DNA from 2 places in the Xanthomonas sp. NCPPB 2250 genome. Region 2 is predicted to be linked to the other one. Evidence: predicted binding sites of a transcription regulator. Region 2 holds the regulator's gene; the other holds the start of a gene.

Region 1 (10,998 bases), 1.1 Mb from region 2:
ACGGAAACGGAAAACGCGTGCATGGGGTCAGGCCTCCAGTGCGGTGAGGACGGCGCGCAACGGCGCGGCCAGGCCGGCGTCGTGCAGGGCGCGGCGTTCGATGCGGCGCGCCAGGTGATCGCGCGCCACCTGCTCCAGCGCATCGACCGCGGCCACCGCCTGTTCCAGGCTGCGGCCGCAGCACAGCACGCCGTGGTTGCGCATCAGATAGGCGTTGCTCGACGGGCGCAGTTGCCGCGCCAGCAGCCAGGCCAGCAGCCCGGTGCCGGAGGGGAAGTAGCCGACCATCGGCACGCGGGCACCGATCGTTGCCTGCAACGCCGGATCCTCCACCGGCAGCGCCGCCCCCAGCAGCGCGCAGGCGCTGGCCACCGGCTGGTGGGTGTGGATGCTGCAGGCCACGTCGGGCCGGCGGCGCAGCACCTGCGCATGCAGGCCGGTCTCCACCGACGGCGTGGCGGCGCCGTCCAGTTGCCGCAGGTCGGCCAGGCGCACCACGCAGATGTCCTCGGCGCGCATCGCCAGGTAATCGATGGCCGACGGCGTCACCGCGAAGCGTTCGGCGTCCAGGCGCAGCGCGACGTTGCCGCCGGTGCCGGCCAGGTAGCCGCGCCGCGACAACTCCACGCACAGCGCGACAACGCGCGTGCGTTGTTCATGGGCAAACATGCTGGGGAACCTCCGGCACGCATTCGGGAACGGGATTCATGCGCCGGTAGATCGGCGCGAGGGTGCGCTGCAATTCGCGGAACATCGCATAGCGGTCGTCGTACAGCGCGCGGGTGAGCGGCGACGGCTCGTACACCCGGCGCGCGCGTTGCAGCGCCGGCAGGTCGGCGAAGCGCAGCCGGCCCAGGCCGACGCCGGCGATGAAGGTGGCGCCGATCGCATTGGCCTGGATCGGGTTGTGCAGTTGCCGGATCGGCTGGCCGCTGACGTCGGCGATGATCTGGCACCACAGGTCCGACTGCGCGCCGCCGCCGACCGCGGCGATCACGCCGGGATCGCGGCCGAGCAGGCGCGCGAACGGCTCCATCATCCAACGCGTGTTCAACGCCACGCCTTCCATGAAGGCACGGATGATGTCCTCGCGGGTGTGCATCAGCGACAGGTTGACCAGCCCGGCGCGCAGGCTGTGATCCTCCACCGGGGTGCGCTCGCCGAACAGCCACGGCATGTACACCAGGCCGTTGGCCCCGGGCGGCACGCGCGCGGCGATGACGTTGAGCACCTCGTACACGTCCGGGCGTTCTTCGTCGCGCAGCAGTTCGTCGGGATGGAACAGGATGCGGTCGCGCAGGAACGACAGGTTGGCGCCGGCGGTAGACTGCAGCGCCGTGGCCAGGTAGCGCCCGCTGACCGCGCACGGCACCGCGGCGATGTTGCTGAACACATCGGTCTTCATCCGCGGCACGTGCGCGCCCAGCCACGACGACGTGCCCAGGTACAGATGCGCGGCGTAGTCCTCGACCGCCGCGGCCACCGCCACCGCCGAGTTGTCGATGGCGCCGGCGATCACCCGGGTCTGCGGCGACAGCCCCAGCTGCGCCGCCACCTGCGGCAGCAGCGGCCCCAGCACCTCGGTGGAGGCCACCAGCTCCGGCAGCTTGTCGCGTTCGATGCCGAGCAAGCGCAGCAAGCCGTCGTCGTAGCGGATGCGCATCGGGTCGCGGTTGTCGGTGACCCAGGTGGTGAGCACCGAGTCGGCGGTGGCGCAGAAGCGCCCGGTCAGGCGCAGGTTGAGATAGTCCAGCGCGTTGAGGAACTTGTGCGTGCGCTGGTAGCGCTGCGGTTCGTGGTCGCGCAGGTAGGCGATGTGGCCGGCGCAGTCCTTGCCGCTGCCGGCCGGCGCGCCGCCGCTCAGGCGCAGCCAGCGCAGCAGTTTCAGCGGCGCATAGCCGCGCACGTTGAGCCAACGACCGCGCAGGCGCCGCGCGATCGCGGCCTGCCCGCGCATGTCCAGCCACAGCATGGCGTTGCCCAGCGCGCGGCCGTCGCGGTCCACGCACACGGTGCACTCGCCCTGGGTCGAGCAGCACACCGCGGTCACCCGCCGGCGCAACGACTCGCCGCCTTGCAGCACCGCCGCCGCGGTGACCAGCAAGGCGTTCCACCAGTCGCGCGGATCCTGCTCGGCGCAGACGCCGTGCACGTGCAGCGGCACCGGTTCGAACGCCCAGGCGATCACCTGGCCGTCCAGGGTGACCAGCGCGCACTTGCAGCCGGAGGTTCCCAGGTCCACCGCCAGCACCAGCGGCTGGTCGCCGCCCCGGTCGGCATCGAGCAGTTCGCTGCGCATGGGTCAGAACGTGTAGCCGATCGAGGCCACCAGGGTGTCGCCGTCGGTCTTGCGGATGCGCGCACCGTCCTGCACCCAGTACAGCTCGTGCGCGTTGACCCGGGTGCTGACCCAGTCCAGGTTCCAGTCCAGGCCCCAGCGCTTGTGGGTGACGCCGATCTGGTAGTCGGCGAAGCTGCCCTCGCTGAAGTTGCGCAGCTTCTGGTAGCCAGCATGCAGGCGCAGCGTGGTCGACGGCAGCACAGACGGCAGCAGCGGGGTCTGGTAGTTGAGATCGCCCAGCAGGGTGCCACGCGAATCGTGCTCGCCACGGGCGAAGCAGCGCAGCGCCACCGTCGGGTCGGCGGCGAACTGCAGGATCTGCGCGCACACCCCGCCGGTGTCGGCGCCGCGGTAGGTCTTGGAGAACACGTACAGCACACGGCCCTCGATCGCGCCGTAGCCGAGTTCGAGCACGCCGAAATTGCTGTCGTAGTCGGTACGACGGACATCCGCCGGGGTGCCGGTCTGCAGATCGATCTGGTGCGGGGCCAGGAAGCTGGCGCCGGGGAAGCGCTCGGTGGCCAGGCCGACGCCGGCATGCCAGGCATCGGGATTGCCGAAACGGTAGCCGGCCGCGGCGGTGATGCCCAACCCGTCGCCATCGAGGAACTGCTTCTTGCTGACCTTGGCCACCTCCAGCAGCGCGACGAAACCGCTGGCGTGCACGAACTGGGTGGTCCACTTCAGCGATGGGCGCATCAGCGAGTCGGACACGCCGCGCGTGCGCTGCTCGCTCATCAGCTTGATCTGGTTCTGGAACTCGTAATTGACCATGCCATCGGTGTCGGCCTGCTGGGCTTGGGCCTGGGCACAGCACGCGCCGTGCACGGCCAGTGCGCCCGCGAGGGTCGCCATGAAGCGGACTGCAGTCATCTCAATCTCCCCTGTTCGCTGAGGAAGGTGGGACGCGCGGCGGCCGTCGCCGGCCCGCACGTCGATGACGCCGGCGCGTTGCGCGCGCGGCGGGTGAATCACGTCGCGCAGACCGGCGTGCTGGGCAGCGCCTGCACGCGGGTGAAGCGTTCCGTCTCGCCGAGCACTTCCACGCCGACGAAGGCGCGCAGGTCCAGCGCCTTGCCGCTGGCGCGCAGCGTGGCCTTGTAGCGCTTGCCGCTGCGCGGATCGAAGGCCCAGCCGTCGCGCCAGGTATCGCCGTCCTCGCGCCCCAGACGCGCGATCTGCACGCCGCAGGTATCGGTGGCGGTGCCGGCGTCCTTGTCCCAGACGATGCGTCCGCACAAGGCCGTGGCCGCATCCGCGCACGGCGCGAACTCCACCACCGCGTCCTTGGCCGCGGTCAGCCACAGCCCCTGCGCCGCGGCCGGCGCCGCACACGCCGTCGCAGTCGCCAGCAGCCATCCCGCGATCACCACACCGACCGCGCCGTACCGCTTCATTCCCGGACTCGCCTGCATCGAACGCCCCCTCGCCATCGCGCAATTAAGTAGTGAAAACTACCGTATAGCGATCACTACCGTTTTGCAAGCATTGTCCGCACGTCCTTCGCTGCGGACCTGACGAGGCGCGCAAACGCCTGGATTTCAAGGGTTCGCGGGTGCAGCAGCATGCGTGCGACGGTCGATTTTTGCGGCGTTGCAACAGTCATCGGCGAGGACGGCGACGACAGATCGGTTCGCCCGATCGCCATGGCGTCGCACTGCGAACCGGGCGAATGCGCCAGCCGCGGCATCCAGCCACGCAGTCGCGCGCGGCCAAACCCGATCGGCGGCGTCAGGAAAATGAGGAGGGAAGAAGGCGTGTCGGCAGTCGCTGCCGCCTTGCTGCAGCAGCAACCGCCGCGACACCGCTATATCCACTGTCGCCCATGAGGGTCGGCAGCGCCGGTGCGGACCAGCGAGAGCGGTGGCGACCGGCACGATCGGCGGGTCAAAAGCGGCCGGCGATGGCACGGCCGCGATGGCGGGGATGGGTCCCGCTCAGTGCATCGGCGCCTCCCGCAAACGGGAAGCGCATGGAGGGATCAGGCGTCCTTGCCGGACACGTGCCCGTCGATCTTCGACGTCTGGTACAGCGCCATGCCGATGCGCTTGATCAGGCCGAGCTGCTGCTCCAGCCACCAGGCATGGTCTTCCTCGGTGTCGCGCAGCTGCGCCAGCAGCACGTCGCGGCTGACGTAGTCGCCGTGCTGCTCGCACAGCTTCATGCCCGCGGCCAGATTGGCGCGCACTTCGTACTCGACCTTCAGATCCTTCTCCAGCATCTCCTCGACCGTGCGCCCGGGTTCGAAGGCATGCGGGCGCATGTCCGGATCGCCCTCCAGGAACAGGATGCGCCGCAGCAGCGCATCGGCGTGCTCGGTCTCCTCTTCCATCTCGTGGTTGATGCGTTCGTACAGCGCCAGCAGGCCCTGGTCCTCGTAACGCCGCGAGTGGATGAAATACTGGTCGCGCGCGGCCAGTTCGCCGCGCAGCAGCTCCTTGAGGCATTGCACAACGTCGGGGTGTCCCTTCATGGGGCGGGCTCCGTGGGGTCGACTGAGGGCGCCATAGTGCCCGATGCCGCTGCGCCGCGTTCCAATCGGAATCATTCACATCCCGACTCGCACATCCGCGATGCGTGACCCCGCGCACAGCGCGCCGCGCCTACGCGGGAACGACACGCAGTCGTGTCTAGAATCGGAGACTTGCCCACCGGAGAGAGACGATGCGCGGTCGATGGAAACGCCTGCTGCTGGGGACGCTGCTGCTGACGGCGGCCGTGGCGCTGGGCATCTGGCTGCTGCTGCGCGGCAGCCTGCCCACGCTCGACGGCAAGGCCCCGCTGCAAGGCCTGCGCGCGCCGGCAAGCATCCAGCGCGACGCGCTGGGCGTGGTCACCATCGATGCCGCCGACGAGGCCGATGCGATGCGCGCACTCGGCTACGTGCACGCGCAGGAACGCTTCTTCGAGATGGACCTGCTGCGCCGCGCCGCCGCCGGCGAACTGTCCGAGCTGGTCGGTCCGCACGCGCTGGACGTGGACAAGGCACGGCGGGCGCATCGCCTGCGCGCGCGCAGCAGCGCGCAACTGGCCGCGTTCGCCGGCCAGCACGCGGCGGCCTTGCAGGCCTACAGCGCCGGCGTCAACCAGGGCCTGCACGCGTTGCGGGTACGGCCGTGGCCTTACCTGATGCTGTTCGCCGCGCCACGCGACTGGCAGCCGGTGGATTCGGCGCTGGCCGGCCAGGCGATGTACTTCGACCTGCAGGGCAAGCAGCTCGAACGCAAGCTGGCCCTGTACCGCCTGCAGCAGCGCTTGCCGGCGCCGCTGTACGCCCTGCTGCGCCATGAAGGCAGCAGTTGGGACGCGACACTGGACGGCAGCGTGCGCGGCGACGCGGCGCTGCCTGACGCCGGCCAGGTCGATCTGCGCCGCCTGGCAGGCGCGCCAGCCACCGCCGCGACCGAGGCGGCCGCCACCAGCGCGCCCGGCAGCAACAACTGGGCGATCGCCGGCAGCCGCACCGCCGACGGCCGCGCCATCGTCGCCAACGACATGCATCTGGGCCTGCGCGCGCCCAGCCTGTGGTTCCGCGTGCGCCTGCGCTATGCCGATGCGCAGGCGCCGGGCGGCCGCGTGGACGTGTCCGGATTCTCGCTGCCCGGCCTGCCGGCGGTGATCGTCGGCAGCAACGGTCACGTCGCCTGGGGGTTCACCAACAGCTATGCCGATACCGCCGACTGGTACCGGCTCACCCCGTGCGCCGCGGTGGCGCAGCCCGGCTGCACGCCGGTCACCGTGCATCGCGAACGCATCAAGGTCTCTGGCGCCCCCGACACCGAACTGCAGGTCGAAGACACCGCCTATGGCCCGATCCTGCAACACGAACCCGACGGCAGCGCGCTGGCGTTGCGCTGGGCCGCGCAGTTGCCCGGCGCACTGAATCTGGGACTGGCCGACTTCGCCCGCGCCGACACCCTGCCCGATGCCTTCGCCCGTGCGCAGCACATCGCCACGCCGGCGCAGAACCTGGTGCTGGCCGACCGCGACGGCCACATCGGCTGGCGCGTGCTCGGCCCGCTGCCGCTGCGCGGCCCGCACTGCGCGGCCGATGCGGTGATGCACGACGTGCGTGCGACGGTGCCGGCGGATGCCCGCTGCGCGCCATGGCCGCTGTCCACCAGCCAGTCGCCGCAGCGCATCGATCCCGTCGACGGGCAATTGTGGACCGCCAATGCCCGCGCGGTCGGCGGCGCCGAACTGGTACCGCTCGGCGACGGCGGCTACGCGCTGGGCGCGCGCGCCCAGCAGATCCGCGACGACCTGCGCCTGCACCCCCATCTCGACGAACAGCAGTTGCTGGCGATCCAGCTCGACGACCGCGCGCTGTTCCTGCAGCGCTGGTGGGCGCTGCTGCAGCAACGCGACGCGGGCACGGCCACGCCGGCGCTGCACGCCGTGTCGCAGGCGGCCGCGCACTGGGAGGGCCGCGCCAGCACCGGCTCGGTCAGCTATACCCTGGTCCGCGCGTGGCGCCTGGCGGTGCTGACCCGCATCCGCGATGGCCTGATCGCGCCGGCCCGTATCGGATCGAACGCAGAGACCGCGCCACCGCCGCTGCCGCAACTGGAAGGCGTGGCCTGGCCGCTGCTGCAGCAACAGCCGCTGCACCTGTTGCCGCGCCGCTACGGCAGCTGGCAGGCGCTGCTGGAGGACGCCGCCGCCGAGGTGCGCACGCACCTGCAGGCCGAAGGCCCGCTGGACACGCGCCGCTGGGGCCAGGAGAACCGTGCGGCGATCTGCCATCCGCTGGCGCAGGGCCTGCCGGCGCCGCTGCGCGGCTGGCTGTGCATGCCGGACACGCCACTGCCCGGCGACGACGACATGCCGCGGGTGCAGCGCCCGGCGTTCGGCGCCTCCGAGCGCATGGTGGTGGCACCGGGCCACGAGGCCGACGGCATCGTGCACATGCCCGGCGGCCAGAGCGGCCACCCGCTGTCGCCGTTCTGGGGGGCCGGCCACGCCGACTGGGTGCAGGGCCGCGCCACAAAGTTCCTGCCCGGCCCGACCCGGCACACGCTGACATTAAGCCCGTCCGCACCACAATGACCCGCGATCGGCTCCGCGCCGGCGTCCGACCGCAGACGCCGGCCTGCCTTCCCCCTTCCCCCACTGCCGAGTCCGCCTACCGATGAAGCGCCCTCCCCTGCTTGCCCTGTTGCTGCCGCTTGCCGCGGCCGTGTCGTTTTCCGCCTGTGCCACGCCAGCTGCCGACGCGCCCGCAGCCGCCTCCGACTGCAGCGTGCGCGCCCAACCCGGCGACGATCTGCAGGCCGCGATCGACCGCGTCCCCAACGACGGCAAACCCGCCACCGTGTGCCTGAGCGCCGGCGAGTTCCCGGTCGGCAAGCTGATCTCGATCCAGCGCGACGGCCTGCGCCTGCGCGGCCAGGGCGACAGCACCGTGCTGCGCATGCGCGACCACGTGCAGCAACCGACCATCGTCATCGGCGACTACCAGAACGAGCGCCCCATGCGGCCGATCCGCGACGTGCGCCTGGAGCAGCTGCAGATCGTCGGCGGCACCATCGACAAGGAGTTCATGCCCGAGCGCCCGTACCTCAGCAACAGCCTGGTGGTGGTGCGCAACGGCCAGGACATCCAGCTGACCCACCTGCGGGTGAGCAAGTGCCGCAGCGCCTGCCTGCTGAGCGAGTTCGACAGCCGCGACCTGCTGATCGCGCACAACGACGTCTCCGGCGCGACCTGGGATGGGGTGTCGTTCAACCGCACCGCCAAGGTCAAGCTGATCGACAACGTGATCCACGACAACGTCGCCGCCGGCATCACCACCGAGCACCTGGAAGACAGCGAGATCCGCGACAACCGCCTGGAGCGCAACGGCAGCCAGGGCGTGTACCTGGCCGACGCGCGGCGCAACCTGTTCGCGGGCAACCAGTTCATCGACAACAAGGGCGCCGGGCTCTACCTGACCTGCTCGATCCGCCAGCGCACGCCGCAGATCCTGTGCTGGGACAACAGCATGAGCCAGGACAACACGTTCGAGAACAACACCTTCCGCGGCAATCCCTACACCTACACCATCGGCGTGGACAGCGCGGCCAACTGCACCGGCCCGGAGTTCCGCCCCAACCTGTGGCGCAAGAGCAACCAGGCCGATGCCTCGGGCATCGACATCCAGCCCGAACGCTACGGCCACTGCGTGCGCTTCGAGTAAGCGCGCGCGGCTGCCGCGCCTGCGCACGCCACCCGGCCGGCCTTGAACAGGTCGGGCAGGCACGCCCGGCTGCGTCCAGTCGGGTGTCGGACCACCACCCAGGCGGGCGGCGTAATACTGCGACAAATCCATTAAAGCTCTGCCTGCAGCGGCCGCTAACCGGTGACGACGCCCCAGCGACCGACGGACCGCGCTGGACCACCGACCGGCCGTGCCGCAGACGCTGGAGTGCCGCGGCGCTCTGGGAGAGCAGATGAACTACCACCTTCATGTCCGCCGCACCCTCGACACGCCGATCCTGGCGATCCAGGGCCTGACCCTGTGCGTCTGGCTGGCGCTGCTGCTGTGCAACCCCTACCTGAGCCACCCACTGGACGCGCGCTACGCGCTGGCGTTCGTCGCCATGCTCGGCAGCGGCCTGGTCATGCGCATGGCCAGGCGGTCCTGGCAATGGCGGCTGGGCGCCTTCCTGTCGGTGATCGCATTCGATGCCGCGTTCCGGCTGCAACTGCATCACATGGGCGGCGCCAGCGCGACCTGGATGCTGCCGGTGGCGGTGACCCTGAGCCTGGGCTACAGCGTGCTGTTCTGCCACGCGCGCGACTATCTGCTGGCGCTGGCCTGCACCTGGGCGATCATGCTCGGCTGGCACGACAGCCTGGTGCCGGCGTCCGCCGACCTGCCGCTGCTGGAGATCCTGGTGGCGGCGGTGACCATGGTCGGGTTCGCGCTGAACCGCATCTTCGTCACCACCATGCGCAGCAACCACGCGCTGAAGGAAGGCTATCGGCGCCTGGCCGCGACCGACGCACTGACCGGCATCCCCAACCGGCGCGCGCTGATGGCCGACCTGCAGGCAGCGGTCGGCGCCCAGCACCCCGTGCAGTTGGCCATGCTGGACATCGACGACTTCGAGCGGATCGGCACCGAGCACGGCCACCACGTCGGCGATGCGGTGCTGCAGGCGCTGGCGACGGAACTGGTGCGGCTGGACCCGCGTTGCCGCGTCGGCCGCCTCGGCGGCGAGGAGTTCGGCCTGCTGTTCGAGGGCGTGTCGCAGGACAAGGCAAGCGCGCTGGTGCAGCGGCTGCAGCAGCGCATCCGCGGCCTGCGCGTGGACGGCGCCAGCTTCACCTGCAGCGTCGGCTTGGCCGCGTTGCCGGCCGGCGGCGAACTGTCCGACCTGCTCGCCCGCGCCGACCGCGCGCTGTCCGCTGCCCGGCAGGCGGGCAACGGCAGCCTACGCCTGGACGGCGCCATGCCGGTGTCGGCCGGCACGCCCGCGGCGTTCGCGGGCGATCCCGCGCTGCCGGCCGCCACGTCGCTGTAGCACGCAGCACCAACGGCCCCGCGGGGCGGCGCACGCTGCCGCCCCGCAGCGCACTCGCTCGTGGCGCACGCGCATCAGCCCGACGCAGACAGCGCAGACGCCCACCCCGCTTCACCGCCGCTGCGTGCGGCACCAACAGGCTGAACCGCAGGCGCTGCGGCCACTCAAGCCGCCACGCCGGCATGCCGATACGCTGCCATCGATCCATCGCGTGCGCGTCGGCGTCCGCACATCACGAACCGGCCGGGACGCGCCGTTGGGCAGCACATGACGTACCCGGAACACATCCGCCACCTGCTGGGCCGGTCGACCACGGCCATCCAAGCGCTGACCCTGTCGATCTGGGTCGCGACGCTGCTGTTCAATCCGTATCTGCAGCGCCCCTGGGGCCTGGTCAATTTGATACTGCTGGCCGCGCTGCTCGGCGCCGCCGCCTGCACCCTGCTGGTCCGCCGCTTCTGGCACTGGCGCCTGAGCGGCGCGCTGTACGTGCTGCTGCTGTCGTGGGCCTACCAGATCGAACTGCGGCAGATGGGCGCACACGGCGAATTTTGGTGGCTGCCGACCACGGTCACCCTGTGCCTGGGCATCAATCTGTTGTTCCCGTTCACGCGCGACTACCTGCTGGCGCTGGCATACACCTGGACGATCATGCTGACCGGTCGGGCGCTGCCACCGGCGGCCGCCAGCGACCCGATGCTGCTGGGTCTGCTGGTCGTCGCGGTATCGCTGATCGGCCTGGCCATGAACCGCACCTTCGCGCGCAGCATGCTGATCACCTACCGCCTGAAGGAAGACTACCGGCGCATCTCCGAGACCGATGCGCTGACCGGGCTGGCCAACCGGCGCGCGCTGATGGCGCAACTGCATGCGCTGGCGGCCGAGCGCGGTCGCCGCGGCACGCTGCAGTTCGCGATGCTGGACATCGACGATTTCAAGCAGGTCAACGACCGCCATGGCCACGATGTCGGCGATGCGGTGTTGCTGGCGCTGGCCGCCGAACTGACCGGGCTTGAGCACGGCTGCCGGGTCGGCCGGCTCGGCGGCGAGGAATTCGGCATCGTGCTCGACGGCATGAGCGACGCGCAGACCGATGCCCTGCTGCAGCGGCTGCTGGAACGCGTGCGACAGACCCGCGCCAAGGGCGTG
Region 2 (10,998 bases):
GCGGCCACAGGATCCACTTGGCGATCTGGAACGCACGGCGGAACACGGAGGGCGGGGTGTGCACCAGGATCGCGGCGACGGTGCCGACGATCACGATCACGAACGCAGCCGGCGACCACAGCGCCGAAATGCCGGCGCCCTTGAGGATGCTGCCGCCGATGAGCGACAGAATCGCCAACAGCAGGCCGATGAGACTGAGCTTGTCCATGCAGGAGGTATCGGCCAGGGGGCTTGGGACTTGATGGGGGTGGGATTCGGGATTCGGGATTTGGGATTCGCAAGAGCGCGAGTGCGGCGGGTTGGTCGGTGTGTCGTAGGAGCGGCTTAAGCCGCGATGCGCTGACCTTGGCGCGTTGCCTATGCACGATCGTTCGGATCGTGTCGGCAGGGAGCCGCGCGCCGCGCGTTATCGCCAAGCACCGATTCCGGCTTCATGGCGTCGCGGCTGAAGCCGCTCCTACCAGAGGGAACAGAGGCACACGGGGGCCGCTGTTGCGATTCCCCAATCCCGAATCCCGAATCCCAGCCTCTCCGCGTCGCGGCTGAAGCCGCTCCTACGGCGGAATCAGGGGAAAACGAAGCGCCAGGGAACCCGCTCTTACGATTCCCCAATCCCCATTCCCCAATCCCGGCCTTCAGGCCTTCAAGCCATCCACATCCAGGATCAGCGCCAGGCGGCCGTCGCCGATGAGGGTGGCGCCGGCGTAGCCGGGCAGGCCGCGCAGCGAGCGCGGCAGCGGCTTGATCACCACTTCCTCGCGGCCGCGGACCTGGTCCACGACCAGGCCCATGCGCGATTCGCCGGCTTGCAGTACCACCACGGTGAGCAGCGGCAGTTGCGGGGCGTCGATGTTGAGCCACTGGCGCAGGTCCACCAGCGGCAGGGTGTGCGATTGCCGGTCGAGCACGGCGCGGCCGTCGAACCAGCCCAGCGAGCGGCGCGGGGCGTGCAGCACTTCGACCACGCGCGCCAGCGGCAGCGCGTAGACGGTATCGCCGGCCTGCACCAGCAGGGTCGGCAGGATCGCCAGGGTCAGCGGCACGCGGATCAGAAAGCGGCTGCCGCGGCCCAGTTCCGACTGGATCTGGATCTGTCCGCTGAGTTCGCGGATGCGCGACTGCACCACGTCCATGCCGACGCCGCGGCCGGAGATGTCGGTGACTTCGGATTTGGTCGAGAAGCCGGGCAGGAACACCAGGTGCAGGCATTCCTCGGTGCTCAGGCGGGCCGCGGCCTCGGGGTCGATCAGGCCCTTCTCGCGAGCCTTGGCGCGCAGCCGCTCCGGGTCGATGCCGGCGCCGTCGTCCTGCACCTCGATGCTGACGTAGTCGCCTTCCTGCTGCGCCGACAGGCGCACGTGGCCGCCGCGCGGCTTGCCGGTGGCCTCGCGCAGCGCCGGCGCTTCGATGCCGTGGTCGATCGCGTTGCGCACCAGGTGCACCAGCGGATCGGCCAGCGCCTCGACCAGGTTGCGGTCGAGCTCGGTGTCGGCGCCGATCAGTTCCAGCTCCACTTCCTTGTTGAGCGAGCGGGCGACGTCGCGCGCCACCTTGGGGAAGCGCGAGAACACCTTGCCCACCGGCTGCATGCGCGTGCGCATCACCGCCGACTGCAGGCGCGCGGTGGCGATGTCCAGGCTGCTGACCGCGCGGTCCAGCTCCTCGTCGCGCAGACGCACGCGCAAGGTCTTGAGGCGGTTGCGCGAGAGCACCAGTTCGCCGATCAGGTTGACGATCGCGTCCAGGCGCTTGGTGTCCACGCGCACGGTGTGTTCGGGCTCGGCGGCCTTGGCCGGGGCGGCCGCGGCCTTGGGCGCGGCGCTGGGCGCGCGCGGCGCCGGCTGCAGCGCCTGCGGCGTGGCCGTCGGCGGCGCATCGCCGTGCAACTGGTCCAGCAGCGCTTCGAATTCGTCGTCGCTGATCAGGTCTCCCGCGGCCGCGGCGGTGGCCGGGACGGCGGCGGGCGCCGGCGCGGCGCTCTTCGCGGGTGCCGGCGCCGGTGCGGCGTCGCCATGCGCGTCGAACTGCGCGATCAGCTCCGGCGGCGCGCGCGGCGGCTCCTGGCCGCTGCCGAAGGCGTCGAGCATCGACTGCAGGTAGTCCAGCGACTGCTGCGCGGCGTCGAAGTGCCGCGCCTGCAGGGTGGCCTGGCCGGCACGGGCCATGCCCAGGGTTTCCTCCGCCGCATGGCACAGCTCGACCATGGCGTTGATCGCCAGGAAGCCGGCGCCGCCCTTGAGCGTGTGGAAGCCGCGGAACACGGCGTTGAGCTGGCCGCTGTCATCGGGCGCCTGCTCCAGCGACACCAACTGCTCGCCGAGCCGGTCCAGGATCTCCTGGGCCTCGATGATGAAGTCGGCAGCGATGTCGTCGGGTACGGCGCTCATGACATTACAGTCCCAGGCCCGAGAGCAGGTCGTCGGCGTCGTTCTGCGACACGCCGTGGCGGTCCAGGCCGGGCAGGGCCGGGCCGGCCAGGCTGCCGTCGGCCTTGCGTTCTTCCTTCGGCGGCAGACCCAGCGCGCCGAAGCCCTCGTGCACGCGGCGCACGATGCCGGCGACGCGGCGGATGATCTGCCCGGTCAGGTCCTGGAAGCTCTGCGCCAGGGCCATTTCGGTGAGGTTGTGGCGGATCTTGTCGAGGATCTCGCCCTGGTTGCCGCTGAGGCCGCCGGCGGCGAGCTGGTCGGCCAGCGCACGGCATTCCTCGGCCAGGTCCAGGGTGCGGTGGCTGGCCTGTTCGGTCATTTCCACCACGTGGTCCAGGCGCGAGCAGGCGTCGTCCAGCTCGCCGGCCTCGCTGGGCACCACCGGCAGTTCGCCGAGCGCCTGCCCCAGATCGCGCGCGAGCCGGCTCAGGCCCTGCATCATCGGCCGCGTGCGCCAGGCGGCGAGGGTGTCGATCTCCCTGCGCCAGCCGGCCTCGTCGCCGTTCTCCAGCGCGTCCAGCGCGCCTTGCAGGCGTTCGATCAGGGCGGTACGTTCGGCGGTGGCTTCCATTTAGGCGGTCGCTCCCAGGCGTTCGAAGATCTTGCCCAGCTTCTCCTGCAGCGTCTGCGCGGTGAACGGCTTGATGATGTAGCCGTTCACGCCGCACTGCGCGGCCTCGATGATCTGCTCGCGCTTGGCCTCGGCGGTCACCATCAGCACCGGCAGGTGCTTGAGCTTGTCGTCGGCGCGGATGTTGCGCAGCAGATCGATGCCGGTCATGCCCGGCATGTTCCAGTCGGTGACCACGAACTCGAACGGCGCCGAGCGCAGCGCGGCCAGGGCGCTGTTGCCGTCTTCGGCCTCGGCGGTGTTGGTGAAGCCCAGATCGCCGAGCAGATTCTTGACGATGCGTCGCATCGTCGAGAAATCGTCCACGATCAAAATCCGCATGTTCTTGTTCACCACTGACTCCTAAGGGTTCCTATTCTTCGTCTTCCAGACCGGCATCGGCGACCTCGAACGCCTTCAGGCGTCCGCGCAACCGTACCGTGGCCTGGCCATGGATCTGACACACGCGCGACTCGCTGACCCCGAGCACCGCGCCGATTTCCTTGAGGTTCAATTCCTGCTCGTAGTACAGCGACAGCACCAACTGCTCGCGTTCGGGCAACTGCGCGATGGCCTTGCCCAGCTCGCGGCCGAATTCGCTGCGCTCGAGCATCTGCTGCGGATTGGGTCCGCCCTTGGCGATGGTATCCAGCTCGCCATGGTCCTCGATGCGCGACTCCAGGCTCAGCACCTGGCCGCGGGCGGCATCTTCCATCAAACGCAGGTATTCGGGAAGCGGCATGTCCATCGCCGCGGCCACTTCGTTGGCGGCGGCGGCGCGGCCGGTGCTCTGTTCGATCTTGCGGATCGCCGAGGCGGCGTCGCGGGCGCGGCGGTGCACCGAGCGCGGCACCCAGTCGCCGCGGCGGATCTCGTCGATCATCGCGCCACGGATGCGGATCGAGGCGTAGGTCTCGAACGAGGCGCCCTGTTCGGCGTCGTAGCTGCGCGAGGCCTCGATCAGGCCGATCATGCCGGCCTGGATCAGGTCGTCGATCTCGACGCTGGCCGGCAGCCGCGCCGCCAGGTGGTGGGCGATGCGCCGGACCAGGTCCGAGTGCTGGGCGATGTAGTCGTTGGCGCTGTTGCGCTGGACGGCGCGGTAGTGGGCGGCGGCGTTCATGCGGCCACCCCGCGCTGGATGATGCGTTCGACGAAGAACTCGACGTTGCCGCGCGGGGCGGTCGGCGCCTGCCAGCGTGCGGTGCGCCGGGCGATCTCGGAGATCGCCTGCGCCGACGGGCTGGACGGGTAGGCCTTGACCACCGGCTGCTGGCGCTGCACCGACAGGCGCAGCCAGTCGTCCTGCGGCACGCAGCCCAGGTAGTTCAGCGACACGTCGCCGAGGAACTTCTCGCAGACCCGGCTGAGCTTGTCGTACAGCAGGCGGCCTTCGTTGAGGTCGCGGACCATGTTGGCGACGATCTGCACCCGGTCCACGCCGCGCTCGCGCGAGAGGACCTTGATCAGGGCGTAGGCGTCGGTGATCGAGGCCGGCTCGTCGCAGACCACCACCACCGCGTCCTGCGCGGCCTGGCAGAAGGTCAGCACGCTGTCGGTGATGCCGGCGGCGGTGTCGACGATCATCACGTCCAGCTCGCGCTGCAGCTCGGAGAACACGTTGACCAGGCCGACGTGCTGGGCCGGCGGCAGCTCGGCCATGTAGCGGCGGCCGGAGGCGGCGGGCACCACCATCAGCCCGTTGGGCATGTCGATCAGCACCTCTTCCAGGGTGCAGCGCCCGGCGACCAGGTCGGCCACGGTGAACTTGGGGGTCAGCCCCAGCAGCACGTCGACGTTGGCCAGGCCCAGGTCGGCGTCTAGCAGCAGGGTGCGCTTGCCCATGTCGGCCAGCGCCATGGACAGGTTGACCGAGATGTTGGTCTTGCCCACGCCGCCCTTGCCGCCGGTCACGGCGATCGTGCGCACCGGACCCAGCGGCTCGCTGCGCGTCGCCGACAGGGGGAAGGCATTGGTCAGATTGACGTAGTCACGCGACGGCATGGGTCTGCTCCGGAGTACAGGGCTTATCGGCAGCGCGCCGCAAATCTTCAAGGCGCAATACCAGGCTGGCGGCGTTGGCGCGGTGCAGGTCGTCCGGCACGCGCTGTCCATCGGTCACCCAGGTGATGGGGAGGCGGTGGTCCACGACCACCGACAAGGCACTGCCGAACCGCCCGGTCTCGTCCAACTTGGTCATGATGACCCCCTGTGGGTCGGCGCCGGCGAACCGGCGCACCACCTCGTCCAGGTCGGAGAAATGGGCGTTGGCGGGGAGTACCAGCAAGGACCGGACCACACGCGAGGCGCGCAGCCAGTGCAGCTGGGCGGCCAGGGCGCGGTCGCGCTGGCCCATGCCGGCGGTGTCGATCAGCACCAGCTTGTAGTCGGCCAGGCGCTCCAGCAGCTGCTGCAGCGCGGCGTCGCTGTCGGCTTCGTGCACGGCGATGCCGAGCTGGCGGCCGTAGCTATGCAGCTGTTCGCGGCCGCCGACGCGGATGGTGTCGGTGGTGACCAGGGCCACGTCGCGGGCGGCATGGCGCTCCAGGAAGCGCGAGGCCAGCTTGGCGATGGTGGTGGTCTTGCCGGCGCCGGTCGGGCCGATCAGGGCGATCACGCCGCCTTCCTCGAGCGGATCCAGCGCGGCGATCGGCAGGCGCTTGGACAACAGGCCCAGCATCAGCCCGCGGCCGCGGTGCAGCTCCAGGTCGGCGGGGATCTGCATGACCACGTCGCGGGTGATGCCGCTGTCGAAGCCGTAGTCGTCCATCAGCTCCAGTGCCTGGGCGCGGACCGGCGAGCCGCGCAGGCGCTCGTCGGTGAGGCGGTTCATCTCGCGCTCGATCATCTGCCGCATCAGCGACAGTTCGTCGCGCAGCTGCGTCAATTGTTCGTCGTTCTGCGGGGCGGGGAAGGTCGGCACCGCCGCCAGCGCCGCGGCCGCCGGGATTCCGGCAGCGGCCGGCGCATCGGCCTTGGCCACGCTCGGCGCGGCCGGGGCCGGGCTCGCCACCGGGGTCAGCGCCACCGCGGGGACGTCGTCGCGCCAGGCCGGCACGGCCTCGGCGGCCGGCGCCGGGGGGGGGGCGGCGAACGGGCTGGGCATGGGCACGCTGATCGGGGCGTTGCGGAACACGTCCTCGGGAATGCTGAACTCGGCGCGGCCCGGTGACGGCGCTGCGGCCTTGGCCGGAGCGGCCGGGCGCGCGGCGGCGGCCGGCGCGGCCGTGGCGGGCATGGCCGAGGCGGCCAGCGCCGCCGGCTGGGTCAGCGGCCGTGCCGGGGAAGCGGCCGGGGCGGCCGGCGCGGCACCGCCGCGGCGCTCGCTGATCGCGGCCATCATCGCCATCGCCGGGCTGGCGGCGGCGTCGCCGCGCGCAGCACGCGGGGCCGCAGCGGCCGGCGCCTGGCTCGCCGCGGCGGCGCGCGGCGCCTCGTCCGGGCGCACCGCATCCAGCGCCCGCTGCACCAGGGCCTCGTCGTAGTTGCTGGCGGCGACGATCTCGATGCCCTCGTCGGTGCGCCGGTTGGACAGGATCACCGCATCCGGCCCGTGCTCGTCGCGCACCATCCGGAAGGCGGTGCGCATGTCGGGGGCGACAAAGCGTTTGATCTTCATGGGTGCGTGCCGGGATTCGGGAATGGGGAGTGGGGATTGGTCGCGGAGGCTGCCATGGCATGGCTGCTGTCCGGTCGCCTTGCTCTGGTTGTGTTCGTTCGTGTCATTGCTGTCTCTCTCCGCGCGCCGGGCCCGCTGTTGCGACGCCCGAATCCCAAATCACCAATCCCCGCCCATCAACTGATCGTGCCCACCAGCTTCAGCCGCTTGTCCTCCGGCACTTCGCTGTAGGACAGGACCGACAGCGCGGGGACGCTGTGGCGGACCAGACGGGCGAGGGCGGCGCGGACCTGCGCCGGCACCAGCACCACCGCCGGTTCGTTGCGCGCCTCCTGCTTGCTCACGCAGTCCGCCAGACTTTGGTGCAAGCGTTCGGCCAGTCCGGGTTCCAGCGCCGCGCCGTTGCCCTGGGTAGAGTCCTGCAAGACGCGTTCCAATTGCGGGGCCAGGGTGAACACCGGCAGTTCCGGGGCCATGCCGGCGATCTCCTGGACGATGAACCGGCCCAGGGCGTTGCGCACGGCGGCGGTGAGCGCGCCGGGTTCCTGACTCTGCGGGGCGTGCTCGACCAGGGCCTCGACGATCTTGCGCAGCTGCCGCACCGGGATCTTCTCGATGAGCAGGTTCTGCAGCACCCGCACCACCACCGACAGCGGCAGCGCCTTGGGGGTGAGGTCCTCGACCAGCTTGGGCGCGCTCTTGGCCAGGGTCGCCAGCAGCTGCTGCACTTCCTCGTGGCCGAGCAGTTCCGGGGCATGCTCGCGGATCAGGTGCGACAGATGCGTGGCGATCACCGTGGCCGGGTCGACCACGGTGTAGCCCATGGTCTCGGCCTGGGCGCGCAGGTGCGGCTGGATCCAGATCGCATCCAGGCCGAACGCCGGGTCCTTGCCGGGAATGCCGTCGATCTTGCCGAGCGCGCCGCCGGGGTCCAGCGCCAGCTCGCGGTCCGGGTGGATGTCGGCGGTGGCCACCGGCACGCCGTGCACCAGCAGGCGGTAGGCGTTGGCCGGCAGTTCCAGGTTGTCGCGGATGTGCACCGGCGGCACCAGGAAGCCGATGTCCTGGGTCAGCTTGCGGCGCACGCCCTTGATCCGCGCCATTAGCTCGCCACCCTGGGTCTTGTCCACCAGCGGGATCAGCCGGTAGCCGACCTCCAGGCCCAGCGGGTCGATCGGGCGCAGTTCGTCCCAGCCCAGTTCGGCATTGGCCTGGGCGGCGGCCGCGGCCTGCGGTGCCGCCTCGGCCGCGGCCGGCGGGGGCAGCAGGCTGCGCTTCCACATCTTCCAGGCCAGCAGGCCCAGGATCAGCGCCAGCGTCAAGAAAGCGACGTTGGGCATGCCCGGGATCAGGCCGACCAGGCCCAGGATCGCCGCGGCCACCGCCAGCGCCTTATGCTGGCCGAACACCTGGCCCATCATCGAGGCGCCCATGTCCTGCGAGCGCGAGGCGCGGGTGACCAGCATCGCCACCGCCGAGGACACCAGCAGCGCCGGCAGCTGCGCGACCAGGCCGTCGCCGATCGACAGCAGGGTGTAGGTGGAGGCGGCCTGCGCCACCGGCATGCCGTGCTGCAGCACGCCGACCGCCATGCCGCCGATCAGGTTGATGAACAGGATCAGGATGCCGGCGATGGCGTCGCCGCGGATGAACTTGCTGGCACCGTCCATCGAGCCGTAGAAGTCCGCTTCCTCGCGCACTTCCTCGCGGCGGGCCTTGGCTTCCTCGCGGGTCAGCAGGCCGGCGTTGAGGTCGGCGTCGATCGCCATCTGCTTGCCGGGCATGGCGTCGAGGATGAAGCGCGCGGTCACTTCCGACACGCGCCCGGCGCCCTTGGTGATGACCACGAAGTTGATGATGGTCAGGATCGCGAACACCACGATGCCGACCGCATAGTTGCCGCCGATCACGAATTCGCCGAAGGCCTCGATCACCTTGCCGGCGGCACCGTGGCCGCCCTGGCCGTTGATCAGGATCACGCGGGTGGAGGCCACGTTCAGCGCCAGGCGCAGCATCGTGGTCATCAGCAGCACGATCGGGAAGATGCTGAACTCCAGCGGCCGCTTCACGTACACCACCGCCAGCAGCACCATCAGCGAGATGGCGATGTTGAAGGTGAACAGGGCGTCCAGCACCGGCGCGGCCAGCGGCACCACCACCATCGCCAGCATCAGCAACACGATCACCGGGGCGCCGAGCCCGTGCTTGATCATGTCCATGACTTTGCGCGTGTTCATCTGCGCGGCAGGCTGACTCATGGCTGGCTCCCCGGGGCGAATTCATCCACTTCCAGCGGCGGCAAAGGCGGCATCGGCCCGCTGCGCCAGGCGCGCAGCGTGTAGACGTACGAGAGGACCTGCGCCACCGCGGAATACAGTCTCACGGGAATTTCCTTGCCGAGTTGGCCTTCCCTATACAAGGCGCGTGCCAAAGGCGGCGCCGAGATCACCGCCACGCGGTGCTGCTCGCCGACCTCGCGGATGCGGAAGGCGATCTCGTCCACGCCCTTGGCCACCACGGTGGGGGCGCGCATGCGCCCGCTCTCGTACTTCAGCGCCACCGCATAGTGGGTGGGGTTGACCACCACCACGTCGGCCTTGGGCACGGCTTCCATCATCCGCCGCTGCGACATCTGCATCTGCATCTGGCGGATGCGGCCCTTCACCTCGGGGCTGCCGTCGCTTTCCTTCATTTCCCGGCGCACTTCCTCGCGGGTCATCTTCAATTTGCGGATGTAATTCCACTTTTGATAGGGCGCGTCGATTGCCGCCAGCAGCGCCAGCGCGCCGGCGGTGTACAGCAGCAGCTTCAGCGTGAAGCCCAGGCCGTGGCCGATGGCCTGCTCCAGCGGCTGCAGCAGCAGGCCGCGCAGGAAGTCGGTACTTCCCCACAGGCACAGCATCGCCGCGCCGCCGACGAAGCCCATGCGCAGGATCGACTTGAGCAGTTCGACGATGGTCTCGGCGCCGTACATGCGGCTCAGCCCGTTCATCGGGTTGAGCCGGTCGAACTTGGGGATCAGTGCCTGGCCGGAGAAGCGCAGGGTGCCCATCAGCACCGGCGCGGCGAAACTGGCCGCCAGGCAGATGCCGACCAGCGGCAGCACCACCCAGAGCAGGTTCAGCAGCAAGTCGCCGAAATGGCCGAACATGGCCTGCGGATGCTCGCGCAGCGACAGGTCAGGGCGCAGCGCCTGTTTCAGCCAGGCCACGGCACCGGCGGCCATGGAGGTGGACAGCCCCATCAGGGCGAAGACGCCGGCGCTGAACACCGCCGCGGTCGCCAATTCGCGCGAATGCGGGATGTTGCCCTGTTCGCGGGCTTCGCGCAGACGTTTGTCTGTTGGCTGTTCTGTGCGCTCTGCGCCTTCTTCGCTCTCGGACATCGGGGGTGCGCTCGGCCAGGATCGACCCTGCGCACTGCAAGGACCGTGCCGGTCCCTGGCCTGGTTCCGGGCGCTGTCGCCGTGCCTCTCGGCCGCGGCGGCGGCTAGGCGGGCTGCAGCTCGACCCGGTCGCGGCCCAGCCGCTTGGCCTGGTACAGCGCCGCGTCGGCGCGCGCCAGCAGGTGCTGCAGGGGTTCGCCGGGTCGATACCAGGCCACGCCGATCGAGGCGGTGATCGCCAACTGCCGCTCGCCGATGCGCAGCGGCTGCCCGGCGATGGTGGCACGCAGGGCCTGCAGCCGCTCGCCGCAGCTCGGCGGCAAGCCCGGCAGCACGGCCAGCAGTTCCTCGCCGCCGTAGCGGCCGACCAGGTCGGCGTCGCGCAGGTTGGCGCCCAGGCGCCGCGCCACCTCGATCAGCACCGCGTCGCCCACCAGGTGGCCGTGTTCGTCGTTGATCCGCTTGAAGTGGTCGAGGTCGATCATCGCCACTGCCAGCGGGGTCTGCTCGGCTTCGCTGCGGCGCATCTGCGCCGCCAGCGCCTCGAGGATGCCGGCGCGGTTGAGCAGGCCGGTGAGGGCGTCGTGCGAGGCCTTCACCGCCAGTGCGGCGCGGGCGATCTCCAGTTCGCGTTTGTCGTGTTCCAGCTCCTCGGTGCGCCGCGCCACCAGCTCGGCCAGTTCGCGCTGGCGCTGGTGCAGGCGGCGTTCGCGCCAGTGCAGCAGCGCCACCGCCACCCCGCCGCCGAGCACCAGGTACAGCGCGATCATCGGCTGGCTGCGCCACCACACCGGCGCCACCGAGAACGCCACCCGCAGCGGTGCCGATGCGCTGCGCCGGTAGGCGTCCAGCAACTGCACCTCCAGCACGTAGTGGCCCGGCGCCAGCGGCGGTTGCTCGAACTCGAAGTTGGGCGTGTGCAGCCAGCGGGTGTGTGCGCCCTCGAAGCGATAGC

The links. Region 2 encodes FliA, which starts transcription of late flagellar genes. Its sites were predicted from a motif close to TAAAGTTTNNCNNNCNNNGGCCGATAA; they were not measured.
Region 1: a site for FliA is predicted at 8,652-8,678, ahead of AC1PMG_RS07340 (GGDEF domain-containing protein). Genes of this name have one in related genera too.

What each region holds. Positions count from the first base shown of each region.
Region 1 covers NZ_CM161520.1:1,769,023-1,780,020, reverse strand. Annotated here, with positions in the region: gene AC1PMG_RS07380 (class II aldolase/adducin family protein) at 28-669, opposite strand; gene AC1PMG_RS07375 (xylulokinase) at 656-2,299, opposite strand; gene AC1PMG_RS07370 (TorF family putative porin) at 2,303-3,196, opposite strand; gene AC1PMG_RS07365 (DUF2147 domain-containing protein) at 3,313-3,738, opposite strand; gene AC1PMG_RS07360 (hypothetical protein) at 3,907-4,170, shown strand; gene bfr (bacterioferritin) at 4,323-4,814, opposite strand; gene AC1PMG_RS07350 (penicillin acylase family protein) at 5,006-7,390, shown strand; gene AC1PMG_RS07345 (right-handed parallel beta-helix repeat-containing protein) at 7,473-8,519, shown strand; gene AC1PMG_RS07340 (GGDEF domain-containing protein) at 8,773-9,849, shown strand; gene AC1PMG_RS07335 (GGDEF domain-containing protein) at 10,117-10,998, shown strand, end outside.
Region 2 covers NZ_CM161520.1:2,889,405-2,900,402, reverse strand. Annotated here, with positions in the region: gene AC1PMG_RS11380 (flagellar motor protein) at 1-208, opposite strand, end outside; gene AC1PMG_RS11375 (chemotaxis protein CheA) at 636-2,387, opposite strand; gene AC1PMG_RS11370 (protein phosphatase CheZ) at 2,392-3,000, opposite strand; gene cheY (chemotaxis response regulator CheY) at 3,001-3,393, opposite strand; gene AC1PMG_RS11360 (RNA polymerase sigma factor FliA) at 3,413-4,162, opposite strand; gene AC1PMG_RS11355 (MinD/ParA family ATP-binding protein) at 4,159-5,043, opposite strand; gene flhF (flagellar biosynthesis GTPase FlhF) at 5,030-6,658, opposite strand; gene flhA (flagellar biosynthesis protein FlhA) at 6,835-8,895, opposite strand; gene flhB (flagellar biosynthesis protein FlhB) at 8,913-10,043, opposite strand; gene AC1PMG_RS11335 (diguanylate cyclase) at 10,148-10,998, opposite strand, start outside.